2 regions of the Lysinibacillus sp. YS11 genome follow, and region 1 is predicted to be linked to the other one. Evidence: riboswitches for the same ligand, from Rfam matches in the RefSeq annotation. Region 1 holds a riboswitch; the other holds the start of a gene.
The links. Region 1 has a riboswitch for thiamine pyrophosphate ahead of LBYS11_RS11805 (ABC transporter substrate-binding protein). Riboswitches for the same ligand answer to the same signal wherever they lie in the genome.

Region 1 (7,921 bases):
AGAATGGCATCGAGGCTTTCGTTGCGTATTTGAATGAGGAAAAAGATGTCCTTCATCCAGTAAAATATGTAGAAGGCGTACAGGATGAAATCGAAGTAGAGTTCGCTTTCCAGTATAACGATGGTTATTCAGAAACGATTTTATCATTCGTTAATAATGTCCGTACACGTGATGGTGGTACACATGAAACGGGTGCAAAGGCAGCATTGACACGTGTCTTTAATGAATATGCAAGAAAAATTGGCCTATTAAAGGACAAAGATAAAAACCTTGAGGGGACAGATATTCGTGAGGGCTTAGCAGCGATCGTGTCTGTTCGTATCCCTGAGCATTTACTGCAATTTGAAGGACAAACAAAGGGCAAGCTTGGGACAAGTGAAGCTCGTTCTGCAGTAGATAGTGTAGTGTCTGAGCAAATTTTGTATGTGCTAGAGGAAAATGCAGAGTTATCAGCTTCTCTTGTTCGTAAAGCGATTCGAGCGCAGCAAGTGCGTGAAGCAGCTCGTAAAGCGCGTGAGGATGCACGAAATGGCAAGAAAAACAAAAAGGGTAGTACGATTTTATCTGGAAAATTAACGCCAGCTCAGTCACGTAATGCGGCAAAAAATGAGCTGTATTTAGTCGAGGGTGATTCTGCGGGTGGCTCTGCTAAACAAGGTCGTGACCGTACATTCCAAGCGATTCTGCCATTGCGCGGGAAAGTAATCAACACAGAAAAAGCCAAGCTACAGGATATTATGAAAAACGAAGAAATTTCAACGATTATCCATGCGATTGGGGCAGGTGTTGGTACGGATTTTGCGGTGGAGGATTCTGCCTACAATAAAGTAGTCATCATGACCGATGCGGATACGGATGGGGCACATATTCAAGTCTTGCTATTAACATTCTTCTATCGTTATATGCGTCCGCTCATTGAGTCTGGGAAAGTCTATATCGCACTACCGCCGCTTTATAAAGTCTCAAGAGGTACAGGGAAAAAAGAAGTCATTGAATATGCTTGGACAGAAAGTGATTTACAAAAGGCCATCAAGAAGGTTGGAAAGGGTTACATATTACAGCGCTATAAAGGTCTTGGTGAGATGAATGCAGACCAACTGTGGGACACAACGATGAACCCTGAAACACGGACATTGATTCGTGTCACAATCGAGGATGGTGCACGAGCGGAGAGACGTGTCACGACGTTAATGGGTGATAAGGTGGAACCACGTCGTAAATGGATCGAAGCCAATGTAGACTTCGGTATGGAGGATGATTCTAACATTTTAGAGAATGAATTCATCCAACAAGAGGAGGACCAAGCATGAGTAGTACAGAAAAGTTTCAAGATTTACCGTTAGAAGAAGTAATGGGTGACCGTTTTGGTCGCTATAGTAAATATATTATTCAAGACCGCGCGTTGCCTGATGCACGTGACGGTCTTAAACCAGTACAGCGCCGTATTTTATATGCGATGTTTACGGAAGGCAACACACATGATAAGCCGTTCCGTAAATCCGCAAAAACAGTGGGTAATGTAATTGGTAACTATCATCCGCACGGCGATAGCTCTGTGTATGAAGCGATGGTACGGATGAGTCAGGACTGGAAGGCACGTCATATGCTTATTGAGATGCACGGGAACAATGGCTCGGTAGATGGCGATCCTCCAGCTGCAATGCGTTATACAGAGGCGAGACTATCAGCTATTGCCGCTGAAATGCTACGAGATATTGGCAAGAAAACGGTCGAATTTGTGCCAAACTTTGATGATCAGGATATGGAGCCAACTGTATTACCAGCACGTTTTCCTAACCTTTTAGTCAATGGCTCTACAGGAATTTCCGCTGGTTATGCGACAGATATTCCGCCACATGCCTTAGATGAAGTACTGGATGCTGTGTTGATGCGCTTAGACAAGCCTAATGTTACTGTAGATGAATTGATGACGGTGATTAAAGGACCTGATTTCCCAACGGGTGGAATCATTCAAGGTGTTGATGGCATTAAAAAGGCGTATGAAACAGGTCGTGGTAAAATCATCGTCCGTGCACAAGCAGTTGTTGAACCAATTAAGGGTGGTAAAGAGCAAATTGTTATCACTGAGTTACCATATGATGTAAATAAAGCGAATCTTGTGAAAAAAATTGATGAGCAACGTGTAGATAAACGACTAGAAGGCATTGCAGAAATTCGAGATGAATCAGACCGTACAGGCTTACGTGTCGTAATTGAGCTGAAAAAGGATGTACCAGGACAAGGAATTTTACAGTACTTGTTTAAAACAACGGATTTACAGGTAGCTTATAATTTTAATATGATTGCCATTCATAATCGTCGTCCAACGATGATGACATTGCCATTATTGCTAGATGCGTATATTGCCCATCAAAAAGAAGTGGTAACAAACCGTTCTATTTATGATTTGCAAAAGGCAAAGGATCGTTCCCATATTGTAGATGGATTAATTAAAGCCCTTTCCATTTTAGATGAAGTCATTGCGACGATTCGTTCTTCAAATGATAAGAAGGATGCGAAGCTTAATTTACAAGCAAAGTTTGATTTTACAGAGGTACAGGCAGAGGCCATTGTAAGCCTGCAATTATATCGTTTAACGAATACGGATATTACAGAGCTTCGTCAGGAACAGGACGAGTTAAATAAGCTAATTGCGAAGCTAGAGGGGATTCTGCAAAGTGAGGCTAAGCTTGTGCGTGTTATTAAACAAGAGTTGCTAGATATTAAGAAACGCTTTACAGAGCCTCGCCGCTCGAAGATTGAGCAAGAAATTGAAGAAATTAAAATTACATTGGATGTCCTTGTGCCAAGTGAAGAGGTTGTCGTAACAGTAACGAAGGATGGTTATATTAAACGTACATCCACACGTTCTCATGCCGCTTCAAACGGGCAAGATTTTGCCATGAAGGATTCAGATTATTTATTGTATGAAGCAAACTTAAATACACAGCACCATCTACTGCTTTTCACAAATCGAGGCAATTATATTTATCAGCCTGTTCATGAGCTGCCTGATATACGCTGGAAGGATCTCGGCCAGCATATTTCAAGTATTGTACCAACAGGGGAAGATGAATCGATTATTGCGGTTTATGGTTTCGAAACATTTGACCAACCAAATACGTATGTCTTCACAGCCACAAAAGATGGCCAAATTAAGCGCTCACCACTCGCAGACTATGCGGTAACGCGTTATTCAAAGCCAATTAAAACGATGAATGTCAAGGCTGGTGATGCGATGATCTATGCATCATTTGTAACAGATGACGTGGAGCTGATGCTCACAACGGATACAGCCTATGCGATTCGTTTCCCAATGGAGGAACTACCTGTGACAGGTGTGAAAACAGGTGGTGTGAAAGGGATCACACTAAAAGATGGAGAAGCCTTAGTTGGAGTCAATGTATTACAGCCTGATGTTACCCACTATGTAGTGATTGTGACACAGCGTGGGGCCGTGAAGAAAATGAATGTCGCTGAAGTTGAAGTAGCAAGTCGTGCAAAACGTGGACTAAAAGTATTAACAGAGTTAAAAGCAAACCCTCACCGAATTGTGGCAGTTGTTCAAGCAACAGACGAGGAGCAGGTTGTGATTGAAACTGAAAAAGGTGTTCAAGAGATGATTGACGTACAAGCATTGTCTCGTGCGGATCGCCATTCCAATGGTTCATTTAAAGTGGATATTGCAACAGATGGAGCAATTTCTCATGTTGTAACAGCCAAAAAAGAACAGAAACCAAGCTAAAAGCATGCCCAGCCTCTTAGGAGCGCTGGGCTTTAAGCTCTATTCAAAAATAGCACCTTGTCATTTAAGTGAAACTATGGGTATAATAATCATCGAAAAGTTCATAGCGAAAGAATGTAGGGGGGCTAGTAATTGCTAGCTGAGATTGTGTCCGGTAGACGCTGACCCTTTGAACCTGATTTGGCTCGTACCAGCGTAGGGAACATCTATTCAAAAAGCAAAGTTTTGAAGATTGATTGCAATACGTCTGGGAGGAATCCTAGGCGTTTTTTTATGTTTTCAAGCAACAGCTTGCCAACATTGTATACGCTTTCTTCTGGTGACAACATTCATTCATGAACACTTTCATATTACAAACTGGGAGGCTTTCGCATGAAAAAATGGTTTTTTATTTTATTGGCAGCACTATTGACATTAGTAGGCTGTAGTGACAAGGATGACAAGCAGGCTGCAGACAAGCTGAAAAAGGTGTCTGTGGTACTGGATTGGACGCCGAATACAAATCATACAGGACTATATGTTGCCAAAAAACTCGGTTATTTTGAGGAACAGGGTTTAGATGTTGATATTATTATGCCTGGTGAGGCGGGCGCAGATCAGCTTGTTGCTTCTGGAAAGGCGGATTTTGGCGTGAGCTATCAGGAAGGCATAACACAGGCACGAGTCCAAGATGTGCCGCTGGTCTCCATCGCAGCAATTATACAGCATAATACATCTGGCTTTGCTTCTATTGCTTCGAAGGGCATTACATCACCAAAGGATTTTGAAGGTAAAACCTATGGTGGTTGGGGCGCACCATTAGAGCAAGCCGTTTTACAATCACTCATGCAAAAAGAAAAGGCAGATATTAATAAGCTAGATATCGTCAATGCAGGGGATTTAGATTTCTTCACAATGATGGAAAAAGATATAGATTTTGCTTGGATTTATTATGCATGGACTGGGATTGAGGCTGAGCTGCGTGGGGAAAAGATTAATATGCTATATCTTACAGATTATAGTGATCAATTGGATTATTATACGCCAGTTTTAGCTACAAATGAAAAAATGATACAGGACAACCCGGATGTAGTCAAAGCCTTTGTGGCAGCTGCATCGAAGGGCTATGAATACGCAATTGAAAACCCAAGTGAAGCGGCTGATATTTTAATCGAAGCGGCCCCTGATTTAGATAAAGCGTTAGTGCATAAAAGTCAGGAATGGCTGGCTGATAAATATCAGGATGATGCCAAGCAATGGGGAGAGCAAAAGCTTTCTGTGTGGGAAAATTACGCGAAATGGATGTCTAGCAATCAAGTATTAGAGGGCGAATTTGATGCGAAAAAAGCCTTTACTAATGATTTCTTACCTAAAAAGGAGGCCAAATAAGATGGCAAATTCATTAATCAGTGTACAAATCATTCCGAAGACAGAGAAATATGAAGATGTTATACCATATGTCGATGCAGCAATTGCGGTGATCGATGCTTCTGGGGTGAAATATGAGGTACATCCATTGGAAACAACGATGGAGGGTGAGCTTTCAACATTGCTCCAAATCATTGAAAAAATGAATGAGAAGATGATCGAACTTGGTGCCATTAATGTCATTACACAAGTGAAAATTTTATATCAGCCAACGGGTATTACGATGGATACATTAACGGAGAAATATCAGTAATGAAACGTGCATTACAGAAGGGAAGGACGATAATTTTTATCGCCTTCCTCTTGTTCATATGGGAACTAATCGTGCGGTTTGCTGAAGTTCCTCATTGGTTAGTACCCACACCAAGTAGTATTTTGTCAGAAGCCATCCAGTCGTATCAAACCTTTCTACCACATGCATTCGCTACAGTACAATTAGCTCTACTAGGATTAGCCATTGGCATCGCTTGTGGGCTAACGGTGGCAATAGTGTTGCATCGATTTACATTTATTCGAGAACTGTTTTATCCAATTCTTATTATGTCGCAGAATGTTCCTATTCTAGTCTTGGCACCGCTCCTTATTATTTGGTTTGGCTTTGGCTTATTACCGAAGCTTATCATTATCTGTCTTGTGTGCTTTTTCCCGATTGTCATTGCAGCGATGGATGGATTTAGACAAACTGCTCCAGAATTAAAGCATTATTTTGCCATGGTTGGTGCTACAAGGGCACAAACCTTTTGGAAGCTGGAATGGCCTTATGCCTATCCCGCTATTTTTTCAGGCATTAAAATTGCGGCTACATATAGTGTGATGGGGGCTGTGATTGCGGAGTGGCTTGGTGCAAAAAAGGGTATTGGTGTTTACATGACCCTAGCCCAATCCTCCTTCCGTACGGATCGCGTATTTGTGGCAATTTTTGCGATTGTTCTCTTGAGCTTACTATTGTTTAGTGGTATTCGTTTAATTGAAAAATTCATGGTGAAGGGAAGAGGCTATCATGCTCAGCATTCAAAACATCGCTAAATCCTTCGATGCGCTCAAAGTCCTTGATCAACTTTCTTTTGACGTCAAGGATGGAGAGTTTGTGGCCATCGTTGGTCCTTCAGGCAGTGGTAAAAGTACACTTTTTCAATTAATTGGTGGTGTTTCGCCAATTGACCAAGGAGCCATTTTATTAAATGGAGAGGATATCCAACAAAAAAAAGGAACGATTGGCTATATGCCACAGCAGCCATGTCTATTACCCTGGCGTACAATAGTAGAAAATGTCACGCTTGTAGAGGAATTACAACATAAACCAAATGTTGAACGTGCCAAGGAATGGTTAGAAAAGGTTGGTCTTGCCTCTTTTATCCATGCCTACCCGAACGAACTGTCTGGAGGCATGCAGCAGCGTGTGTCCTTTATTCGAGCAATGGTCAGTGATAAGCCGATTTTATGCTTAGACGAACCATTTTCTGCGTTGGATGAATTTACTCGACTGGAAATGCAAGCATGGCTTTTATCTATCTGGGAAGAGTACCGCAAATCCATTCTATTTGTTACACATAGTATTGAGGAAGCTCTCTTTTTAGCAGATCGCATACTTGTTTTAACCAAACGTCCAGCTACCGTTAAAAAGGAAATCATCGTGCCGTTTGAGAGACCTCGGAAAGAGGAAATTCGACATTCTGCAGCATTCACAGCGTTAAAGCAACAATTATTTATGTATTTACAGGAGGAAAAGGGTGATATGTATGTTGATTGATGCGCATATTCATTTGGATCAGTACACTGATGAGGAAATTCCTTCCTTATTAGAAGAAGTGAAAGCTGTAATCGCGGTTAGTATGCAATTTTCCTCTTGTGAAAGAACGTTGCGTTTATCGAATAGCTATCAGCAAGTAAAGGCTGCATTTGGCTTTCATCCTGAACAGCCTTTACTAAGTCCAAATGATGAGACAGCTTTATTTGATTGGATTCATTCGCATCAGGATGATATGGTTGCTATTGGTGAGGTGGGTCTACCTTATTATTTAAAACAAGAGCAAGCGATTGATGAACGTCCCTATGTGGCGCTATTAGAGCGTTTTGTTGTATTGGCGAAGGAACTGGACAAGCCAATTGTGTTACACGCAGTATATGAGGACGCCCATATTGTGTGTGATTTGCTGGAAAAACATCAGCTTCACGAAGCCCATTTTCATTGGTTTAAAGGGGATGAAGCTATTGTGAAGCGCATGATAGAGCGTGGTTATTTTATTTCCATTACGCCAGATTGCTTGTACGAAGAGGAAATTCAACAGCTAATTCATGCTTATCCCATTGAACTAATGATGGTAGAAACGGATGGTCCTTGGCCGTTTGAGGGACCGTTTACGAAGAAGCGTACATCTCCCTGGATGATGCACTCAACGATTGAGGTGATTGCCTCCATCAAAGGGCTATCAACACAGGAAGTGGCCAAAATTATTACGCAAAACACGAAAACATTTTATCGGCTTTAATAAGAAAAAGCAGTATAGGGTACGAGTTATTCGTCCTTATACTGCTTTTTATATTTCGTATAATCATGCTCCAATTTTTCGTTTTTTGTTTTCGTTAGACGTTCATGTGTACTAAAAGAGATAGATTGTCGTTTTTTTTCAACATCTTTACCAACTGTGCGTTTAATGTGCATCCGTTTCTTTTTAGCTTTAGATTGTGACATGAGCATCGCCTCCAATTCATTTTTAATTCTATAGTAGCGAATAGGGAAGAAAAAGTAAAACCTCGTAAGCAAGATAC
Region 2 (7,921 bases), 1.0 Mb from region 1:
GTACCACTGTTGTATCGGCAAAATAATCATGTAAGCCTTGATTTTCTGGCAAAATCACTACCAAAATATACAGTGGCATAAAAATATTATTGATGATACGACCAATCCAATCACGGAATAACACATCTGACCAAGTTAGCTGATCGTGCTTTAATGAAATTACACGTAATCCGAACACCATTTTCCCTAGTGTTTGCCCAAAGAACTTGGTCATCAGCACAAAATAGCTATAGTAGAAAATTGCTGTAATAATAGAAATTGGCGCATACCAAACCGAATCAGATAAAGACCAATCCATTAAATAGAAGATAGGATTGACGAGTATTCCACCTACAGCAGAAATGATGAATCCGTCTAATAAAAATGCCCAAAATCGTACCCAAAAACCAGCAGTTTTTAATGCATAGTTTTTTTCATGTGCTGATTTTCCTGAAGTGTTTATATAGAAGCCATTTTCCAATGAGGGTGAACCTTGCATAACAATTTCATCGTTTGTCATTGTGCTCCCCCCTTAGTATTCCCCATATAGATACATCATTTTCGGAGCGCTATAGTCCGTCATGATTTTCATTAGCATTTTTTCTTCGGCAGAGGGACCGAACATGGAGCCAATTTTCATACCTACGTACGATTGCCAGCCACCCATATCGTATGAATACTCAAATAAAGCTGCATCTTCAAGTCCATAATCCTCACGAAGAGCTGCAATGGCCGCTTCTTCATCACCAATTTCATCAATTAACCCTGCTTCAAGTGCTTTTGTACCGCCAAGAATACGACCATCTGCAACCTTCTTCACTTCTGCTTCAGACATATTACGTCCCTGCTCTACAATATCTACAAATTCTTCGTACGTTTCATTAATCATATCTTGCATCATTGCACGTTCCTCTGCTGTCACTTCACGCATTGGACTTAGCATATCTTTATGCTCTCCCGATTTAAACGTTTCAAATTTGACTCCTACTTTTTCAGCCAGCTCTTGATAGTTAATTGATTGCATGATGACACCAATAGAGCCTGTTATTGTATCACGATGGGCAAATATTTTATCTGCTGGTGCAGAAATATAATAACCACCTGAAGCTGCCATAGAATCCATTGATACATAAATTGGAATTTGTCGTTCTTCTTTTATTTTTAGTAGCTTTTTATAGATATCTGCAGATTCCTTTACACCACCACCTGGTGAATTAACGCTTAAAACAACACCCTGTATGGACTCATCATATAAAATATTATCCAATTGTTCTAAGAAAAATTGATGATCATAGGCAACTGGTTGCCACAATGTACTTGAGCCGATATCTTGAATCGTTCCATCTACCTTTAAATAAGCAATTCGCTTATCAAAATTCTCCCCTTCAATAACATTTTCATATACATCTAAGCTATTACCTGCCATTAAGCTATCAAAATTACCTAGGAAATCTGCTTTAAATAGCGCAAAAATGGTATTAATTCCTAACGAAAATAGTAAAAGAACACCAGCCACTACTAAAGCAACCCACCTTTTTACATTCATGTCTTTCCGCCTCCTCAACACGTAATACGTATGACTTGCCAATTTGTTTCATTTTTTTGCAATAATTAAACACAAAAAGCTTTAAGCTATGTATTTCCTCATATTACCTTACCTAAAAAAATAAAAAAATCAAAGTCCATACCTTTGATGAACTTTGATTTTCGACATTATTTCCTAGGAAATGATTATAATTGGAGGTGTTTGATTTCTTGTTGCCGTAATTCGACACGTCTAATTTTCCCAGAAGATGTTTTTGGTAGTTCCTCTACAAATTCAATAGCACGTGGATATTTATAAGGAGCGGTCAATGATTTAACATGACTTTGGAGTGTTTGAATAAGCGCTCCATCACCTTTTTCACCATTGCGCAGAACAATAAATGCTTTGACAATATTTCCTCTTACTTTATCAGGGCTCGCTATAACAGCAGCCTCTTTTACAGTTGGATGTTTCATTAAAGCATCCTCTACTTCAAAAGGGCCAATTGTATAGCCTGAGGATATAATAACATCGTCTCCTCGTCCGTCAAACCAAAAGTAGCCATCTTCATCTTTATAGGCACGATCTCCTGTAATATACCAATCCCCACGAAATTGTAAATTTGTACGTTCAGGATCATTTAAATATTTTTTAAAGAGTGCTGGCGTTTCGCGATGAACAGCAATATCACCAACTTCTCCGATTGTAACAGGTTTGCCCAAATCATTAATAATTTCAACAGTGTTGCCAGGAGTAGGTTTTCCCATAGACCCAACTCTCGCTTCCATCCCTACCATTGTGCCTACCAATAATGTATTTTCCGTTTGTCCATAGCCATCTCGCACTTGTAATTTGAATGCTTCCAAGAATACTCTAATAACCTCACTATTTAATGGCTCACCAGCTGATACAGCTTGGCGAATTGCACTTAAATCATATTCATGTAAATTTTCAAGCGCTGCCATAAAACGATATTCAGTTGGTGTACAGCATAGTACATTGATTTTGAATCTCTCAAGCAATGCTAAATAAGAAGCTGCTTCAAATTTACCTTTGTAGACAAATGCAGTAGCACCACTGCCTAAAGTAGCTAGAAATGGACTCCAAATCCATTTTTGCCACCCTGGTGCTGCAGTCGCCCAAACAATATCATTTTCTTGTACACCCAACCAATGTGGTGCTGTTGTTCGTAAATGAGCATAGCCCCAACTATGCGTATGCACTGCTGCTTTTGGATTTCCTGTTGTTCCGCTTGTATAGGCTAAAAATGCATTGTCTGTGCTTTTTGTTGGGATAGGATTTATGTAGGTTGTAGGTTGATTATTCATTTTTTCAAGTATGTTCTGCCAAGGTTCATGTGCATTCCCTATGACAAATTGCGGTATGTCTTGTAAATTTCCCACTTTATCGAACTGTTCAATATAGGGTTCAAATGCAATAACTGCTTTAGCATTTGCATGATGAATTCGATACTCAATATCCTTTGTTCTTAACATCTCAGAACTTGGAATAATAGTTAAACCCGCTTTCAATGCAGCAATATACACAATATATGCTTCAACCGAACGTGGTACCATTACTAAAATGACATCACCTTTCTTTAAACCTTGCTTGGTGAATACATGTGCTGCTTGATTCGCTTTTTCCAATAAATGTGCATATGTAATACATTGGATGTCTTGGTTTTCTTCATAAATGATTAAAGCATTTTTGGCTGCATCCTGAGCATATTTTTCAATTTCCTCTACTATGTTATACCATTCTGGTGCAACTAAATCTTGTCTTTTCATGGCAATTGCCCCCTTTTGTTATGACACATTATAAAACTCTTTTTTCAGCATTTTCAATGGTTTGTGCTTAATTTCGGTAAAGTCATGACAACTATCATACCCTCCTATATGGCATCGGTCACATTTTATCTATAGGAAAACTTGCTATTGAATACAAATGAAAAGTATGGTACATTTTGGTCAACTAAAAGCAAGATTGCAGGGGGACTCGTAAGAGTTGAGAAGGTAAAACCTGACCCTTTGAACCTGTTAGTTAATACTGACGTAGGGAGCAATAAACATCGTTTTCAGATGAAAGGCTCTTTTCGTGCATTTTTACACAAAAAGAGCCTTTTTTGCATGCTTACGTCCATCCCTAAAGGAGGACTACAATGATTTTTCAAACAATTCGTCAACAGCAACCACTTATCCATTGTATAACCAATTATGTAGTGGCAAATTTTCAAGCAAATGGTTTATTAGCGATAGGTGCTTCACCAGTAATGGCCGATGACTACCAAGAGGTAGAGGAGATGGTGGCCATTGCTCAAGCATTATTAATTAATATTGGAACACTTAATGATCGCACAAAAAGTGCCATGTTATTAGCAGGTGAAAAAGCCAATAAACTTGGTATTCCTGTTATTTTAGATCCTGTCGGAGTTGGAGCCACAACTTATCGTAAGGAAACCGTAAGATACTTACTGGAAAACATACACTTTGCCGTGATTCGCTGTAATCTCGGCGAGCTAGCAGCAATAGTTGGTGTAAATTGGCAACAAAAAGGTGTCGATAGTGGTCATGGCACTATCGCTATGGAATTAGAAGCCACATCATTGGCTCAACGCTATCAATGCATTGTTATTGTCACAGGAGAACGCGATTTTATAACTGATGGCAAGCATAGCCAATGGATCGCTGGTGGTCATCCACAAATGACGGAAGTAACGGGTACAGGTTGTTTACTTAGCGCAATTTGTGGCGCAGCCTATAGTGTAAGCCATAATCCTTACCAACAATTAACAGAAACACTTACTTACTATAAAAAAGCAGGTGTACTGGCATCCGCATTTACTGCAGACATTGGTGATTTTCAAATAGCCTTACTCAATGCTATACATCGCTTATCAAAGGATGGTGCAGCTTCATGCATATTGTAACAACAATCGCTGGCTCAGATAGTGGTGGTGGCGCGGGTATACAGGCTGATTTAAAAACATTTCAGGAATTAGAAGTGTTCGGTACTTCTGTTATTACTGCTCTAACTGCTCAAAATACTTTGGGTGTAACAGGTGTTTGCCCTATTGACGTTTCCTTTATAAAAAAACAATTAGAGGCCTTAGTAGAAGATTTTCCAATCGCTGCGATTAAAACAGGAATGCTTTATTCCTCAGAAATTATCAAAGCAATTGCACACAAGATCAGGGAGCTAAACATTCCACTGATTGTTGATCCGGTGATGATTGCAAAAGGTGGGGAAAGCCTATTACAGCAAGAAGCTATCGATGCCTTACGCTCAACTTTATTACCACTTGCTACGGTTGTTACGCCCAATATACCCGAGGCAGAGACACTTACTGGGAGATCTATTCATCATTTTGAAGATATGAAAGAAGTAGCTCAAAGCTTGTTACAGCTAGGTGTACAATGTGTCATCATTAAAGGTGGTCATTTAGCAGATCCACTTTATGCCATTGATTATGTATTTTGCAAAAATGGACGTTCTTTTTCTTTGCAGTCTCCACGAATCCAAACAAAAAATACGCATGGTACTGGATGTACATTTTCCGCAGCACTTACTGCTTTTCTTGGACAAGGATTTGCTCTGGAAAATGCCATTATAGAAGCTAAAAAATTTATCCAATTAGCTATTATGTTTAATTTATCGATTGGAAATGGTCATGGACCCACTAATCATTTTGCTTATCAACAGTATAAGGAAGGCTGTGAGGTGATTATTCATGAAACGTGAGGATTTGGAGCTTTATTTTATTATGGGTACGAGCAATGTTCCTCCTCAAGAACAACCTATCTATATCCTAGAAAAAGCCTTGCAAGCAGGCATTACAATGTTTCAATTTCGTGAAAAAGGTCCTCACGCGTTAACAGGACTTGCCTATGAACAATTTGCACGCCAATGTCAAAAACTATGTCATCACTATCATGTGCCCTTTATCATTAATGACGATGTTGATCTAGCGATACGACTAGGAGCTGATGGTGTTCATATCGGACAAGATGATTTACCTGTAAGTGTAGCACGTAAAAGAATCGGGAACATGATTCTTGGTGTATCTGTCCATTGCGAGGAAGAATTGCAAATAGCTATTAACCATCAAGCTGATTATGTTGGTATCGGTCCAATCTTTCCAACATCCTCTAAAAGTGATGCACAACCACCATGTGGTACATCTTTTTTACAGGAGGCACATTCATTACATCCTGAATTACCAATTGTAGCAATTGGTGGAATAAATTTCACAAATGTACATTCTGTATTTCAAACGGGGGTTGATGGTGTTGCTGTTATTTCAGCTATTTGTCAAAGCAAAGATGTTGATCATACAGTAGCTACATTTAGATCCTTATCTCGTATAAATAAATGATCAATAAACAAACTAAAACCAGTGCCTTTTACGGTCACTGGTTTTAAGTTTATAAATGCTTAATCAGCATTTATTGGTTGTTGTTTGGCATACCTTTTAATTGAGATTCTGCCATTTGTACAAGACGTTTAGTGATTTCACCACCAACGGAACCGTTGGCACGAGCTGAAGCTTCAGCTCCTAATTGAACACCAAATTCTTGTGCAATTTCGTATTTCATTTGATCTAGTGCTTGTTGTACACCAGGTACTGCAAGCTGGTTTGAACTACGGTTGTTGTTTGAAGCCATGTTTCTCACCTCCTTGTGAATATAGAATGTGCGATATTAGATTTTTAATACAAAAAATTTAGAGGTAAATTGTACCTCTATTGGAATAACAATATCCATACAAAAAAGCCGTCTCAAAATGGGCTTTGAGACGGCTTTTGAATCCTTATAGTAGATCTGCAAATTTATCTTGTTGTTCTTCTTTCTTAGGGAAAATATAGACCTCGCGATTCTTCACTGCTCGCTCGATCAATTCATCAAAGTCAGAGAAGCTTTCATAATGCTCAACCTTTTCAAGCTTCGGTTTTGTTTTTGGACTTGCTGGTGTAAAAATCGTGCAGCAATCTTCAAATGGCTGAATAGATGTTTCGTATGTGCCGATTTTTTCTGCAATATCAATAATCTCTAATTTATCAGTTGAAATCAGCGGACGAAGGATAGGTGTATTTGTTACTGCGTTTATTGCTGTTAAACTTTCAAGCGTTTGACTCGCCACTTGTCCAAGACTTTCGCCCGTTACAATAGCAAGTGCACCAATTTCCTCACGCACCTGATCAGCAACCTTCAACATCATTCGGCGTGTTGTCGTCATCGATACATTAGAAGGTACTTTTTCTTTAATAAGAACTTGTATTTCAGTAAAAGGAATGACATGCAAGCGAATACTAGCACCAAATTTTGTTAATTCATTGGCAAGCACCTTAACTTTTTCCAATGAATTTTGGCTTGTATAAGGTGGACTAAAGAAGTGAATTGCCTCTAATCGCACACCACGCTTCATCATTAAATAACCTGCGACAGGGCTATCAATACCGCCAGATAGCATTAATAAAGACTTGCCATTTGATCCTACAGGCATTCCACCTGCACCAGGAATGACTTGTGCCATCATATAAGTTGCATCATGGCGAACTTCTACACGTAGCTCAATATCAGGCTGCTTCACTTTAACAGATAAATTTTGAAATTGTGGTAAAACATAGCCACCGATCTCACGTTGGATGGCATGAGATTCTAAAGGAAATGTTTTATCAGTACGTTTTACCTCTACTTTAAATGTATGTGGCTCATCTTTAAATGTCTCCATAATAGTGATAGCGAGCTTTTTCATACTGTCCATATCTTTTTCGCATGCAGCGACAGGGCTAAATGATTGAATACCAAAAATTTTAGGTAAACCTGTAATTAGCATTTGCATTTGTGCTTCGTCTTCTATGGCAATAAACATACGGTCACGTTCTGTGCGAATATGCAGTTGTCCTAAATCTGCAAAGGCATGACGAATATTTTCACGTAAACGGCGGATAAAATCCATTTTGTTGCGACCTTTTGTAGAAAGCTCACCATATCTAATTAAAATTTCTTTCCAAATCATTTACTTTTTTTCTCCTTTGAGTTCCAACATTACTTCTGCTAGTACTTGTTTAAAGTTTTCTATATCTTCTATTGTGTTATGTGCGCCAAAGCTAAGGCGAATCACGCCTTTTTTATAATGCTCATCAAGGTGAAGCGCCTCGACGACATGACTTGTTTTCGTTTGCTTGGAAGAACATGCACTTGATGTCGACACAATGACACCACGTTTTTGCATAGCATTAATAATGACTTCCCCTTTTAAATCACGAACACTAAATGACACAATATGCGCAGCTCCCTGTGGCGTTGATAAAACATGGACTGCTTCGCCATAACTTTCTAGCTGAGTTCGGATTTCATCGTGCCATTGACGGTATTTATTTGTGCGTTCGTTCATTGTTTCAACAGCAAGTCGAGC

Region 2: another riboswitch for thiamine pyrophosphate. It lies ahead of thiM (hydroxyethylthiazole kinase); the one in region 1 lies ahead of LBYS11_RS11805 (ABC transporter substrate-binding protein).

Annotation. Positions count from the first base shown of each region.
Region 1 covers NZ_CP026007.1:2,387,943-2,395,863, reverse strand. Annotated here, with positions in the region: gene parE (DNA topoisomerase IV subunit B) at 1-1,310, shown strand, start outside; gene parC (DNA topoisomerase IV subunit A) at 1,307-3,745, shown strand; TPP riboswitch at 3,854-3,964, shown strand; gene LBYS11_RS11805 (ABC transporter substrate-binding protein) at 4,118-5,113, shown strand; gene LBYS11_RS11800 (thiamine-binding protein) at 5,115-5,405, shown strand; gene LBYS11_RS11795 (ABC transporter permease) at 5,405-6,178, shown strand; gene LBYS11_RS11790 (ABC transporter ATP-binding protein) at 6,153-6,902, shown strand; gene LBYS11_RS11785 (TatD family hydrolase) at 6,892-7,641, shown strand; gene LBYS11_RS23255 (hypothetical protein) at 7,668-7,844, opposite strand.
Region 2 covers NZ_CP026007.1:3,410,718-3,418,638, forward strand. Annotated here, with positions in the region: gene LBYS11_RS17065 (RDD family protein) at 1-499, opposite strand, end outside; gene sppA (signal peptide peptidase SppA) at 512-1,525, opposite strand; gene mbcS (acyl-CoA synthetase MbcS) at 1,711-3,294, opposite strand; TPP riboswitch at 3,485-3,582, shown strand; gene thiM (hydroxyethylthiazole kinase) at 3,666-4,433, shown strand; gene thiD (bifunctional hydroxymethylpyrimidine kinase/phosphomethylpyrimidine kinase) at 4,421-5,245, shown strand; gene thiE (thiamine phosphate synthase) at 5,235-5,879, shown strand; gene LBYS11_RS17095 (alpha/beta-type small acid-soluble spore protein) at 5,950-6,168, opposite strand; gene thiI (tRNA uracil 4-sulfurtransferase ThiI) at 6,314-7,522, opposite strand; gene LBYS11_RS17105 (cysteine desulfurase family protein) at 7,523-7,921, opposite strand, start outside.